One region of the Kitasatospora sp. NPDC101235 genome, then DNA from elsewhere that is predicted to be linked to it. Evidence: riboswitches for the same ligand, from Rfam matches in the RefSeq annotation. Region 1 holds a riboswitch; each other region holds the start of a gene.
The links. A riboswitch is a leader RNA that binds a small molecule or an ion and turns the genes downstream of it on or off. The one in region 1 is predicted to bind cobalamin.
Positions count from the first base shown of each region.

Region 1 (4,761 bases):
CAGGCCCGAACCGAACAGATCGGGTTCACGCGGGTGGCCGACGGTCCGGAGCGGGTCCTCGCGGCGGTGCGCGAGCAGCTGAAGAAGGGCGCCACGCAGATCAAGCTGATGGCCGGCGGCGGCGTCATCTCCGAGTTCGACCCGCTCGACGTGCTGCAGTTCACCACGGCGGAACTGGAGGCCGCCGTCGACGCGGCCTCCGACTGGGGCACCTACGTGACGGTGCACGTCTACACCTCCGAAGGCATCCGCCGCGCGGTGGAGGCCGGGGTGCGCTGCATCGAGCACGGGCACCTCGCCGACGAGGACACCATCCGCTACCTCGCGGAGAAGGACGTGTGGCTCAGCACCCAGCCGTTCGAGGTCGACGACCACCACTACGCATCCGCGGACAGCGGCCGCAAGAACGGCGAGGTCTGCGAAGGCGTCGCCCGCACCATCGGCTGGGCGGTGAACCACGGCGTGCGGCTCGCCTTCGGCACTGACCTGGTACTCGCCCCGGGGAAGGCCCACCGGCAGAACGAGATGCTCGTCCGCCTCGCCACCTACCTCAGCCCGGTCGAGGCCCTGAAGGCGGCCACCTCCGGCAACGCCGAACTCTTCCGCCTGTCCGGCCGTCGCGACCCCTACCGTGCGGCGCCGCTCGGGGTCATCGCGCCGGGAGCATGGGCCGACCTCCTCGTCGTCGACGGCGACCCGACCACCGACCTGTCCGTCCTCGCCGATCCCGAACGCAATCTGCGCCTCATCGTCAAGGACGGCGTCGTCCACAAGAACGAGCTCGGCTGACCCGAGCCGGCCTCCTGCTCGTCTGCGACCCCCTCTGTCACGACGGCGGCCGATCTCCACGGCGAGATCCTCGACGAGGGGCGGGCACGGTGCGTACCACCGTGCCCGCCGGTCGTCCGTCCCGACGGGTGCGTCAGCCGGCGAGTTCCTCGCGCAGGCGGCGGGCGGCGGCGACCAGGCTGTCCAGGGAGGCACGGGTCTCGGTCCAGCCGCGGGTCTTCAGGCCGCAGTCGGGGTTGACCCACAGCCGCTCGGCCGGGATGGCCGCGAGGCCGGCGCGCAGCAGTTCCACGGCCTCCTCGGTGCTCGGCACGCGCGGGGAGTGGATGTCCCAGACGCCCGGGCCGACCTCGCGCGGGTAGCCGGCCTCGGCCAGTTCGCCGGCGACCTCCATGTGGGAGCGGGTGGCCTCCAGGGAGATGACGTCCGCGTCCAGGTCGTCGATCGCCGTCATGATCGCGCCGAACTCGGCGTAGCACATGTGGGTGTGGATCTGGGTGTCCACGCGGACGCCGGAGGTGGCCAGGCGGAAGGACTCGGTGGCCCAGCCCAGGTAGGCCGGGCGCTCGGCGGCCCGCAGTGGCAGGGTCTCGCGCAGGGCCGGCTCGTCGACCTGGACGACGGCCGCACCCGCGGCCTCCAGGTCGGTGACCTCGTCGCGCAGGGCGAGGGCGACCTGGCGGGCGGTGTCGGCGAGCGGCTGGTCGTCGCGGACGAAGGACCAGGCGAGCATGGTGACCGGGCCGGTGAGCATGCCCTTGACCGGACGGCCGGTCAGGCCCTGGGCGTAGCGGAACCAGTCGACGGTCATCGGGTGCGGGCGGGAGATGTCCCCGGCGAGGACCGGCGGGCGCACGTAGCGGGTGCCGTAGGACTGCACCCAGCCGTGCCGGGTGGCCAGGTAGCCGGTGAGCTGCTCGGCGAAGTACTGGACCATGTCGTTGCGCTCGGGCTCGCCGTGCACCAGGACGTCCAGTCCGGCCTTCTCCTGGTACGCGATGACCTCGCGGACCTCGGCCTCCATCCGCTCCCGGTACGCGGCGTCGTCGATGCGGCCCGCGGTCAGGTCGGCGCGGGCGACGCGCAGTTCGGTGGTCTGCGGGAAGGAGCGTCCCGGTGGCGGGCCGGGATCGCACCGACGGCGACGGTGGTGTCCAGCACGTGGTCGTAGAGCGAGAAGTCACCGGTCGGGACCTCCTCAATGCCGGAGTCGGCGAGCTGCTGCCAGTTCCCGCGGCGCAGGTCTGCGGCCGTGGCCAGCAGCACCTCAGCGGTGACGGCGCCCTTCCAGTACCCCTCGATCGCCTTCTTGAGCTCCCGGCCCCGGCCCTGGCGGGGGTAGCCGTGCACGGTGGCGACGCTTGCCGCGGCTGCGGACTTCGTGGTCAAGGGACTCTCCTTCGCGAGTCTGTCTCCTCAAGTACCCGGGGACGGGACGAGAGCGCGAAAGGGATGACGAACCGGACGGCGGCCGCCGTGGACACGCGTGCCTGATCCGCCTGGTGTGGTCGCCGACCCGCCCTCGAGGTCACCGGATATCCGCGCGCGGATGGTCCGCGGGCGGGCAACGGGCAGGTCTTCGGACTCGCGGGCACACCCACCCCGGCCGAAACCAGGACGGACACCTACTGGCCGTCGCTTCCCGGACCCGACCCGGGTCCAGTGCGTATGACGGCGGTCGTTCCCACTCACCGCTGCGGGGCAGTCCCGGATTCCCACCGGGTTCCCTCTTGCGACGCCCTGTCTGGCGGACAGGGCGAACCAGCTGCCCGGCCAGCCTAGAGGCACACCACCGGGTCTGGCGCGGGAATCACGGAACGCGTCCGCATGATGAGACGGCGGCAACTTCATCGGCTGCCCCGGCGAGAAGCACTCACCACTGCGGGTGACCACGAAGCCGGGCAGGTTCTACAGGCGGCGCCGTGTCCATCCGATCACTTCACGTTGCCTCCGCCAGGGGCGATGACGTTCCGAGAAGCTCCCGAGGACAGATCCGGCCAGGCGCAGGACGATGGAAGCGGTGGGACGTGCCGAGTGTGCCGCCGTCGCCATTCCGGGCGGCCGCTTCCGCACAGCCGTGAGGACAACGGCGCAGCCGATCACAGAACAACCCGTTGCATCGCACGGACGGTCGGATCACCCGCTTCCCCTGAGCCCGTTCCACCGGATCGCCATCCGGAGGCAACCATGGGCGCAGTTCTCGGTGACGTGCTGGGTTTCGCGGCGGCCGTCGCCATCAGTCCGCTCCCGGTCATCGCCGTCATCCTCATACTCGCCACGCCCCGAGGACGTCTCAACGGTGTCCTCTTCACCGTCGGCTGGATCCTCGGACTCGCGGCACTGGGCGCGGTGATGCTGGCGATCGCTTCCCCGGCAGGCGCCTCCGCCCACGAGCACCCGGCTACCTGGGTGGGAGCGCTCAAGCTCGCTCTGGGCGTGTTCCTCGTCCTCTTCGGTGCCCGGCAGTGGCGCCGACGCCCGAGGGATCCCTCGCAGGCCCAGCTGCCGAAGTGGATGGGCGCGATCGACCGCCTCGCGCCGGTCAAGGTTTTCGCACTCGGACTGGCCTTCTCCGCGCTCAACGCCAAGAACGCACCGCTGACCATCGCCGCGGGCGCCACGATCGGCTCAGCAGGACTGCCGGTCGGGCAGCAGATCGCATCGTTGGCGATCTTCGTCGTGATCGCCACCCTCGGCCTGCTGGCCCCGCTGGCGGTCTTTCTCCTCGGCGGGGAGCGGGCCAAGACCGTGCTCGGCGGCTGGAAGGAGTGGGCAGCCCAGCACAACGTCGCCGTGATGGCCGTCCTGTTCTTCGTTCTCGGGCTGAAGCTGCTCGGAGACGGCATCGCCGTCCTCGTCTCCTGACAGGCCGTGCGCTCCGAGCCGGTGGAACGGACCGGCCTCGTCCACCCGACCGGGAGCCGACGGGGCCCGAACGACCGGCCCATCGGCAAAGGTTTCATCGCCGGCGCGGAGTGGGCCCATCGGACCATGACGGACGGTCCCCCTGAGCGCACGATGGAAGCAGCGACCGGCACCTCGATGACGACGAGGACCGCGGAGCCCCCGTCGCCACACCCGGGACGAGGCGGCTCCGGCCCGGCCGCGCGGGCAGAGCACGGGACCGGCCGGCAGCGACCCGGAGGAGGTGTCGGGATGCGCGGGTCCGCATCGCTGGGGAGGATCCTCGGCATACCGCTGCGGATCCACTGGAGCGCCCCCGTCCTGGTCCTCTTCTTCGGCATCAGTCTCGCCGGGCAGACCCTCCCCGCGTTGGTTCCCGGCCGCTCCGGCACCACCTACGGCCTCGCCGGCCTGGTCGGGGCGCTGCTGCTCACCGTGAGCCTGCTCCTGCACGAGACGGCCCACGCCGTCACCGCGCGGCGGGCCGGGATCCGGGTGGACGACATGACGGTCTTCGCGTTGGGCGGCGTCACCCGGATGGGCCGGGCTCCGAGCCCCGGCCGCCAGTTCGCCGTCGCCGGGATCGGGCCGCTCACCAGCCTGGTCCTCGGCGGCGTCTTCCTGGGCGCCGGACTCGGCGCCGAACGCGCCCTCCACTGGGAGCTGCCGGCCGCGGTGCTGCTGTGGACCGCCTGGGCCAACCTGCTGCTCGGGGTGTTCAACCTGCTGCCCGCCGCTCCCCTGGACGGCGGACGGCTCCTGCAATCGGTGGTCTGGTGGCGCCGGGGCGACCAGGAACAGGCCGAACGCGTCGCCGGACGGGCCGGCCAGGCGGGCGGCCTGCTGCTCTGTGCCGTCGGCTGGTTCGAGTTCCTCCGGGGCAGCGGATCCGGGATCTGGCTCCTGCTCGTCGGGTTCTTCATCTGGTCGTCCGCCCAGGCAGAGGTCCGCCGCGCCGTGCTGGTGGCGGCCCTGCGCGGCACCCGGATCGGCCAGGTCATGACGTCGCCGGTCACCACCGGGCCCGACTGGTTCACCCTGGACCGCTTCCTCGCCGAACCCGCCGCC
Region 1 covers NZ_JBIWNZ010000004.1:374,125-378,885, reverse strand. The annotation lists gene ACIRRH_RS10495 (amidohydrolase family protein) at 1-789, shown strand, start outside; partial or broken gene metE (5-methyltetrahydropteroyltriglutamate--homocysteine S-methyltransferase) at 923-1,957, opposite strand; gene ACIRRH_RS10485 (hypothetical protein) at 1,852-2,139, opposite strand; cobalamin riboswitch at 2,363-2,521, opposite strand; gene ACIRRH_RS10480 (GAP family protein) at 2,977-3,654, shown strand; gene ACIRRH_RS10475 (site-2 protease family protein) at 3,946-4,761, shown strand, end outside.

Region 2 (4,761 bases), on a different contig from region 1:
GCTCCGTCGCCGGCTGGCGCTCCCGCTGCTGACCGCCGCCGGCCTGCTGCTCGTCACCGCGTGCGGCCCCGAGGATCCCGGCTTCGCGATGCAGAAGGACTTCGCCCAGGCCGCCCCCACCGCTCCCGGCGCGACCCCCGGCGGCGCCGCACCGGCGGCGCCCGCCCAGCCCAAGGCCCTGCCGTCCGGCGTCCCGTACGACGTCACGCCGCTACTCAAGCCGAGCCACAAGTACCTCGGCGCCGCCCTGCCCGACGTCCCCGCCACGATGGACGCGCTGCCCGGCTACAGTTCCGCGATCGGCAAGCAGCCCAACGTCCTGGAGTACTACGCCCACTGGAAGGGCGGCTTCGACACCGCCGGCGTGCGCCGGATCCACGAGGCCGGGGCACTGCCCTTCATGGCCTGGGAGCCGCACGACCGCTCGCTCGCCTCGATCGCGGCCGGCGACACCGACGACTACGTGCGCGGCGTCGCCAAGGCCGTCGCCAAGCTCAACCTGCCGATCGCCATCAGCATCGCCCACGAGATGAACGGCGACTGGTACCCGTGGGGCCGTCAGGCCGCCACCCCCCAGGACTTCGTGGCCACCTGGCGCCACGTCCACGACCTCTTCGACCAGGCCGGCGCCACGAACGTGATCTGGGTCTGGAGTCCCAACATCACCGACCCCGCGCCCAACACCCGCCTGGCGCCGTACTACCCCGGCGACACCTACGTCGACTGGGCCGGCATGACCGGCTACTTCACCCGCACCGGGCCGAAGACCTTCGACGCCCTCTACGGGCCGACCATGGCCGAGATCCGCACCTTCTCCAACAAGCCGTTCTTCATCAGCGAGACCGCCTCCGAGCAGGGCAAGCGCCAGCACGCGGACATCGACCAGCTGTTCTCCGGGCTGGAGGCGCACGACGACATCGTCGGCTTCGTCTGGTTCAACATCGTCAAGCGGGCGGACTGGCGGGTCGAGGCCGTCCCGGACACCCTCGCCGCGTTCAAGCAGCGCGTGTCCGACCCCCGTTACGGCTTCGACATCCGGAACCCCTGATGAGCACTGAATCCGACTTCCCTCCCGTCCCGCACGGCCGCTCCGCCCAAGGCCGCCCCGCCCACGGCCCGACCGCCGAACCGGACCCTGACCACGCCGAGCCCCGCACGGCCGTGGCGGTGGACAACCCCGACGCCGTCGAGCTGGCCCCGTACACCATCCCGCAGGTTCCCGCGATCGGCTGGGACCCGGGCCCCAGCCCCCGCCGCCGCTGGATCGCCCGCGGCCTGCTGGGCGCCGTCCTGACCGTCCAGGCCGCGCTCTCGCTGCGCCTGCTGGCCGCCGCGCACCCCGACGAGGCCGCCGCCATGGTCTCCGGGCGCCAGCAGCTGGCCCACCTTCTGCACGGCACCCCGGTCACCACCGACCTGGTCGACCGGGTGCACGGCTCGCCCTGGCTCTACCCGCCGCTGGCCGGCGCCGCCGCCGACGCCAACGGCATCTGGGGCACCCGGCTGCTCAGCCTCGGCTTCGCGCTGCTCACCACGGTGCTGCTGTACTCGCTGACCAGGCGGCTGTTCAACGAGCGGGTCGCCATCTGCGCCATAGCCGTGTACGCCGTCCTCCAGTCCACCGTCGTGGTCGGTTTCTACGCCGCGCCCGAGTCCCTCGCCGTACTACTGGTCGCCCTCGCCGCCTGGACCACGGTGTTCACCGCCCGCCGCCATCCGGCCCTGGCCCTGCTCGCCGCCCCACCCACGGCACTGGCCTGCGCCGTGGCCTACTCCGCGGCCTTCGCCGTGCCCGCGCTGGTCGCCCTCGCTTTCGCCTGCGCCCGGCCGTACCACCGGGCCGGGCCGGCCGCCGTGCGCGCGCTGCTGACGGCCCTCGGCACCCTCGTCCTGCTGCTCCCGTTCGGCACCCTGGGCAAGGTCGCCGGGTGGTCGCCCTCGCAGGGCAACGCCCGCGGCTCTGCCGGCTCGATCCTGCTCGGCACGCTCCAGTGGGCCGGTCTGTTCACCGTCCTCGCGGTGGCCGGCACCATCGCCTACGCGCGCCGCGAACAGATGAACGAGCACAACGCGACGGAGAAGGACGCCGTCCCCACCTCCCGGAGCCAGCGTGCCCTGTTCGGGGCCACCCTGACCGTCACCGCCCTGCTGATCCCCGCCGCCCACCTGTGGACCGGCACCTCCGGCGCGCTGTTCCGCCACCTCGGCTACGGCATGCTGCTCGCCGCCCCGCTCGCCGGGGTCGGCCTGACCCGGCTGGTCGGTGCCCACTTCCGCCATCCCCAGCTCGGCATCCTGGTCTGGGTCGCCCTGCTCGCCCTCGGCCTGGAGCAATCCGCCCTGCGCTACCAGAACGGGCCCGACTCCGGCCGTCTGCTGGCCGTCCTGCGGGCCCACACGCAGCCCCAGGGCCGCTACCTCACCGAGGTCGACGGACTCGCCGAGTACTACCTCGGCAGCGTCTCCAAGCCCGAGCAGTGGGTCTCCGCGCGCACCGGCACGGAGTACCGCGACGGGGCCGGGGTCCAGCACCACGGCGACGACGGCAGCGCGGCCGCGATCCGGGACGGCTGGTTCACGATGGTCGTCCTCGACAGCACCGCGCCGAGGGCCACCGACCGGGCCCTGAGCGAGGCCCTGACCGCCGCCGGGCACTACCGGCTGGTCGCCCAATTCACGTCGCCGACCGGCGATTCGAGTACGTACAAGGTCTATCTCAAGCACTGACCGGCCGCCCGGCTCACGCACATCTGCGACACGACAGGCACAACATATGGTGCCGCCGCAGTCCGGCGGCACTACATGTATGCTCACTCCTGCTGTCGATGCAGGGGAACCCGGTGCGAATCCGGGACTGCCCCGCAGCGGTGTGCGGGCGGCTCCAGCAGCCGTCCCGCGAGTCCGATTACCTGCCGGACAGCGTGCGCCACGGCCCTCCCGCAGAGGCCGCGCCGGCACCAGCAGTACCCCTCCGGGCCTCGCGGGCGGGCCGGGGAGTCACCGTCGCGCGACGCCGTCTGCGTTCGCGCCGTGCTCCCCTGCCCAGATCGGCCCGGTGCCCCCGATCACCGCCGCCGATCGCCGCCAGGAGAGAGCGCCTTGACCATCGCCGCCTCAGCCACCCTGCCCGCCCAGGGCTCCGGTACCGCCTTCACCGACCCGACGGTCTCCGACCCCGGCGGCGCCCTGCTGCGGCTGCTCACCGACCGCAGCACCGACCTCACCGAGGTGGACCCCGGCCATGTCGCCGCCGCCGCGCTGCGCGGCCGCCACGCCGGCTCGGACTTCGCCGAGCTGCGCGGGCTGGCCGTGGACGCCGCCGCGTCGATGATCGCCGAGGACCCCCAGTACTCGAAGCTGGCCGCCCGCCTGCTCGCGCTGGAGATCGTCGACGAGGCGACCAGCCAGGGCTCGGTGTCCTTCTCCGCCTCGATCGCCGTCGGCCACGCCGAGGGCCTGATCGGCGACACCACCGCGGCCTTCGTCGCCAAGCACGCCGCCGCCCTGGACGGGCTGATCGACGCCGCGGGCGACGACCGCTTCGAGTACTTCGGCCTGCGCACCGTGCAGTCCCGCTACCTGCTGCGCCACCCGATCACCCGCAAGGTGATCGAGACCCCGCAGCACTTCCTGCTCCGCGTCGCCTGTGGCCTGGCGGTCGGCGACAGCGAGCAGTCGGTGCGCGAGGTGGCCGAGCTGTACGGCCTGATGAGCCGCCTGGAGTACCTGACCTCCTCGCCGACGCTCTTCAACTCCGGCACCCGCCACCCGCAGATGTCGAGCTGCTACCTGCTCGACTCCCCGCTGGACAACCTGGACTCGATCTACAGCCGCTACGCGCAGATCGCCCGGCTGTCCAAGCACGCCGGCGGCATCGGCCTGTCCTACTCGCGCATCCGCTCGCGCGGCAGCCTGATCCGCGGCACCAACGGCAAGTCCAACGGCATCGTGCCGTTCCTGCGCACCCTCGACTCCTCCGTCGCCGCCGTCAACCAGGGCGGCCGCCGCAAGGGCGCGGCCTGCGTCTACCTGGAGACCTGGCACGCCGACATCGAGGAGTTCCTGGAGCTCCGCGACAACACCGGCGAGGAAGCGCGCCGCACCCACAACCTCAACCTGGCGCACTGGATCCCGGACGAGTTCATGCGCCGGGTCAACGCCAACGAGGACTGGTCGCTGTTCTCCCCGGCCGACGTGCCGGAGCTGGTCGACCTGTGGGGCGCCGACTTCGACGAGGCGTACCGCAAGGCCGAGCTGGCCGGCAAGGCCGTCCGCACCATCCCGGCGCAGACCCTGTACGCCCGCATGATGCGCACCCTCGCGCAGACCGGCAACGGCTGGATGACCTTCAAGGACGCCTCCAACCGCGCCGCCAACCAGACCGCGCTGCCGGGCCGCACCGTGCACTCCTCCAACCTGTGCACGGAGATCCTGGAGGTCACGGACGACTCCGAGACCGCCGTCTGCAACCTGGGCTCGGTCAACCTCGGCGCCCACGTGGCCGCCGGCGCCTCCGCCGACGACCTGCTCGGCGCCATGGACTGGGAGCGGCTGGACGCCACCGTGCGCACCGCCGTCACCTTCCTCGACCGCGTGGTGGACATCAACTTCTACCCGACCACCGAGGCCGGGACGTCCAACTCCCGCTGGCGGCCGGTCGGCCTGGGCGTGATGGGCCTCCAGGACGTCTTCTTCAAGCTGCGGCTCGACTTCGACTCCGCCGAGGCGAAGCAGCTGTCCACGCTGATCGCCGAGCGCATC
Region 2 covers NZ_JBIWNZ010000002.1:357,644-362,404, reverse strand. The annotation lists gene ACIRRH_RS05055 (glycoside hydrolase family 26 protein) at 1-1,048, shown strand, start outside; gene ACIRRH_RS05050 (glycosyltransferase family 39 protein) at 1,048-2,727, shown strand; cobalamin riboswitch at 2,774-2,932, shown strand; gene ACIRRH_RS05045 (ribonucleoside-diphosphate reductase subunit alpha) at 3,100-4,761, shown strand, end outside.
Region 2: another riboswitch for cobalamin. It lies ahead of ACIRRH_RS05045 (ribonucleoside-diphosphate reductase subunit alpha); the one in region 1 lies ahead of ACIRRH_RS10485 (hypothetical protein).

Region 3 (4,761 bases), on a different contig from region 1:
AGCGGGCGACCCGGACGGCGTCCACCAGCATCCGTCGGGCCAGCGGCGCCAGCTCGGCGGGTGCCGGGAAGCCCTCCGGCACGGGAACCCGGCCCCGCCCGGGAGCCGGAGCGGGCCCTCGTCGCCGGGGTACTCCGTTACGGGGGACACCCGCCCCGCCCGGCCTGCCACCGGCGGGCCGGTGGGCCGTTCCGGGGAGACGGGTCACCGTCGCACCGGTACCGATCGTCGGCGGGAGCGGGGCATCACGGTCGCGCGGGTTCCGAGACGTCACGTCGAGCAGTCTTCCCCTTGTACCGGCCTTCTGTCACATCCGGTTGTCCGTACGACCGGGCGACCGGTGGCGGCACCTCCGCAAGACCGGGCAACAGCGGCAAACCGCCTGGCCGGAAACGTGTGACCTGACCATGCCACCGGCGCCACCCCGGTCGCCGGGAATGCTCGCCCGATCACCGTGCGTACGGGCGGGGGTAAGGGGTCGGTCCAATTGTTGCCCCTGACGGCAGGGGGCTTTTCACGCGGGGAATCCGCTCCGCCGACTTCCAGCGGGACTGTCCAGCCCGAATCCGGACGGATGGCGGGCAGGGTGGCGGGGTCGTGCTGCATGAGAAGTCGGACCGGCCGACTTCTCGCGCATGCCCGGAGGAATGGCAGAAACGTTCATTCGTGGACGGCGGATTCCCCGCAGGAAAACCGGATGGGGCCCGGCCGAAACCGCCCGCACGGTCAGGGGGGGCCTAGAGCAGCGGCGTGAGCCAGCGGCGGAGGATCTCGGTGTAGTGGTCGGGGGCGGTGTTCCAGAGGGTGGCGTGGTCGGCGCCGGGGAACGCCTGCAGGCTGACCACGTCGCGGCGGGCGGCAGCCAGCTTCTCCGCGCTGCCGAAGGGGGATATCCGGTCCTCGGGGCTGTGCAGCAGGAGGGTGGGCACGCGCAGGTCGGTGCCCTCGGCTATGCGGCCGAAGTCGGCGAGGTCGACGCCGGTGCGGCCCTCGGCGGCGAGGGCGCCGAGTTCGGCGGCGACACCCTGGAAGCCGGCCCGGGCGGCGTCCCGGCGGGCAGAGGCCGGGAGGTCGAGCACGGGCGAGTCGAGGATCAGCCCGCGGACGGCGTGCGACCAGGCAGAGCGGGCCGCCGTCCGGAGGACCATGGTCGCCCCGAGGGACCAGCCGTAGAGGATCACCGCGCCCGCACCGCTGTCGAACGCCAGCCCTACCGCCGACTCGACGTCTCGCCACTCGGTCTCGCCGAAGTGGCTGAGCCCGTCGGGGGAGGCGGGGGCACCCTGGTCGCCGCGGTACGTGACGGCGAGGGCGGGCAGGCCGAGCCGGTCGAGCACGGGGAGCACCGGGAGGGTCTGCCGGCGGTCGGCTTCGGGGCCGTGCACCAGGATCACCCAGGTGCCGCGTTTGCCGTCGAGATGCCAGGCGGGCAGCGCGCCGAGTTCGCCCTCGACGACGGTGTCGGCGAAGGCGAGGCCGAGCGCCTCGGTGGGGTCGCCGAGGTGGACCCGGGGAGTGAGGCGGACCTCGGTGCCGGCGGTGAGGGTGCCCCGGTCGGCGCGGACCAGGCGGCGGGTGACGCCCCGTTCGTCGCTGTGCAGGACCTCCTCGACGACCGCGTGCCCGCCGTCCGCCCACTCGACCGCCCAGCGGCCGGGGCGCAGGCTCTCGGGGCCGCGGGTGAAGGTGACCCGGCCGGGGGCGAGGCTGTGGACCAGGAGCGGACCGGACTCCTGGACGACGGTCGCCGGACGGACCATCCGCTCGGAGGCCCGACGGCCGATCACCAGCACGGCGGCCCCGACCGCTGCGGCCGCCACGACGGCGGCGGTTCCCCATCGCATTTCGCTCCCCGCTCTGTTGGTCACGGACCGGACGGTGTTCGAGCACCAGTCCACCGGCGCCCCGCCCGCCCGGCCACCGGGCTAGGCCGTCCGGGTGACCTCGGCAGCGACCCGACGGTGCCGAGGATGAGGCCGGAAGCGGGCGGTGAAGGAGTCGACGGTGGGGCGGACGGATGGCTTCTGCGGAGCGTGCCACCGAACGGTCGGCGTGGCGTGCGATGCGGCCCCAGCCGCCGAACGCACGAAGCGGCCCGGGTCCTGTCTCTCGGATTCTGTCGGATCGGACCGCGGCGTCGGGGTGGGGCATCGCCAGGCGGAGGTGGGGGCGCCTCCCGGCCGACGACGGCCGGGGGCGCGTCGCGGGCCCGGCAAGGATCCAAGGGACAGGCCCCGTCCCCGGGCCGGTGCAGCACCGGGCGATCCCACAAGGTGTCAGTCGGCGGCGCCCGCGTGTGACCAACCCCTCCGTGACCTCGGTTGACTCCCGGTTCGGGCCCGTGATGGGATCCTGGGGCCAAACGGAGGCATGGAGAGGAAGCCGGTGGAAGTCCGGCGCGGTCCCGCCACTGTCACCGGGGAGCACGCTCGGAACATCGCCACGGCGGGCCGTCGACGGCCGCTGGAAGGCTCCGGGGGTGCGTTCGACCCGGAAGCCAGGAGACTCTCGCCCCCGTCACGTCGATCCAGGGCGCGGACCCTGAGTGAGGACACGCACGCGATGCAGGCTGCCCCGCCCCGCCGGACTCCGAGCTGCCTTCCGCCGTGCCGCCGATGACCCCGCCCGCACCTTCTCCTCCTCCGCGCCCGCTGACCCGCGCCGCCGCGTTCGCGCTCGGCGCCGTCGCGGGCTACGCCGCCGACGCCCGCTTCGCCGACCCCCGCCGGGGCCACCCGGTCGCCGTCTTCGGCAGCGTCGCGACCCGGCTGGAGCGGCGGCTGTGGCGCGACGACCGCGGCGCCGGGGCCGGGTACACGGCACTGTGTGTGGGCGCGGTGGCGGCGGGCGCGCTCGCCCTGGACCGTACGGTGGGCCGACGCCCGCTGGGCCGGGCGGCGCTGGCGGCGGCCGCGACCTGGACGGTGCTCGGCGGCACCTCGCTGACCCGGGAGGCGCGCACCATCGGCCGCTCGCTGGCCGCGGGCGACCTCGCGGCCGCCCGGGAGCGGCTGCCGCACCTGTGCGGGCGGGATCCGAGCGCGCTGGACGGGCAGCAGATCGCCCGGGCGGTGGTCGAGTCGGTGGCCGAGAACACCGCCGACGCCGTGGTGAACGCGCTGACCTGGGGCGCCCTGGCCGGCACCCCCGGTCTGCTGGCCTTCCGCGCCGTGAACACCCTGGACGCCATGGTGGGCCACCGCTCGCCGCGCCACGCCCGGTTCGGCTGGGCCTCGGCCCGGCTGGACGACCTGGCGGGCTGGCCGGGCGCCCGGCTGACGGCGCTGCTGACGGTGGCCGCCGCGCCCGAGCCCCGGACGGCCTGGCGGGTCTGGCGGCGCGACGGCTCCGCGCACCCGAGCCCGAACGCGGGCCAGGCGGAGGCGGCGTTCGCCGGCGCGGTCGGCGTACGGCTGGGCGGGACGCTGCGGTACGGCGAGCGGATCGAGCACCGGCCGGTCCTGGGCGCGGAGCTGCGGCCGGTGACGGTGGACGACATCGAGCGGGCCTGCGCGCTCTCCCGGCGGGTGGGCGCACTGGCGCTGGGTACGACGGTCGCGGGGCACGTCCTGCTGCGGACGTTCCTGGGGAAGAGGGGATGGGCATGACGAACGCGCTGCTGGTCGCGGGGACGACCTCGGACGCGGGCAAGAGCGTGGTGACGGCCGGGATCTGCCGTTGGCTCGCCCGCCAGGGCGTACGGGTCGCGCCGTTCAAGGCGCAGAACATGTCGCTGAACTCCTTCGTCACCGCCGACGGCGCCGAGATCGGCCGCGCCCAGGCGATGCAGGCGCAGGCCGCCCGGGTGGAGCCGGAGGCGGCGATGAACCCGGTGCTGCTCAAGCCCGGCGCGGACGGCCGCAGCCAGGTGGTGCTGCTCGGCCGGCCGGTGGCCGAGGTGGGCGCGCTGGACTACCGCGAGCGCAAGCCCGTTCTGCTGGAGCGCGCCCTGGAGTGCCTGGCCGACCTGCGCCGCCGCTACGACGTGGTGGTCTGCGAGGGCGCGGGCTCGCCCGCCGAGATCAACCTGCGCGACCGCGACATCGCCAACATGGGCCTGGCCACGGCCGCCGGACTGCCCGTGGTGGTGGTCGGGGACATCGACCGCGGCGGAGTCTTCGCGGCGATGTACGGGACGCTGGCGCTGCTGTCGGCGGAGGACCAGCGGCACGTGGCGGGCTGGTTCGTCAACAAGTTCCGTGGCGACGCGCGGCTGCTGGCACCCGGGCTGGAGATGCTGCACGAGCTGACCGGCCGTCCGGTGCTGGGCACACTGCCGATGCTGCCCGGGCTCTGGCTGGACGCCGAGGACTCGCTGGACCTGTCCACGGTGGTGGACCGGGCGGACGGGCCCGGGCCGCTCGGCGCGGACGTGCTGCGGGTGGCCGTGGTGCGCTTCCCGCGGCTGTCCAACTTCACCGACGTGGACGCGCTCGCGCAGGAGCCGGGCGTGCTGGTGCGCTGGGCGACCAGGCCGGAGGAGCTGGCCGACGCCGACCTGGTGGTGCTGCCCGGCACCCGGGCCACCGTCGCGGACCTCGCCTGGCTGCGCGAGCGCGGCCTGGAGCCGGCCCTGAAGGCGCGGGCGGCGGCCGGGCTGCCGGTCCTCGGGGTCTGCGGCGGCTACCAGATGCTGGCGCACTCGATCGTGGACGAGGTCGAGTCCAAGTCGGGTGCCGTGGAGGGCCTCGGCCTGTTGCCGACGCACGTGCGGTTCGGCATCGAGAAGGTGCTGGCACGGCCGGTCGGCGAGGCGTACGG
Region 3 covers NZ_JBIWNZ010000006.1:77,979-82,739, forward strand. The annotation lists gene ACIRRH_RS12420 (hypothetical protein) at 1-82, opposite strand, end outside; gene ACIRRH_RS12425 (alpha/beta hydrolase family protein) at 738-1,844, opposite strand; cobalamin riboswitch at 2,375-2,508, shown strand; gene ACIRRH_RS12430 (cobalamin biosynthesis protein) at 2,616-3,608, shown strand; gene ACIRRH_RS12435 (cobyric acid synthase) at 3,605-4,761, shown strand, end outside.
Region 3: another riboswitch for cobalamin. It lies ahead of ACIRRH_RS12430 (cobalamin biosynthesis protein); the one in region 1 lies ahead of ACIRRH_RS10485 (hypothetical protein).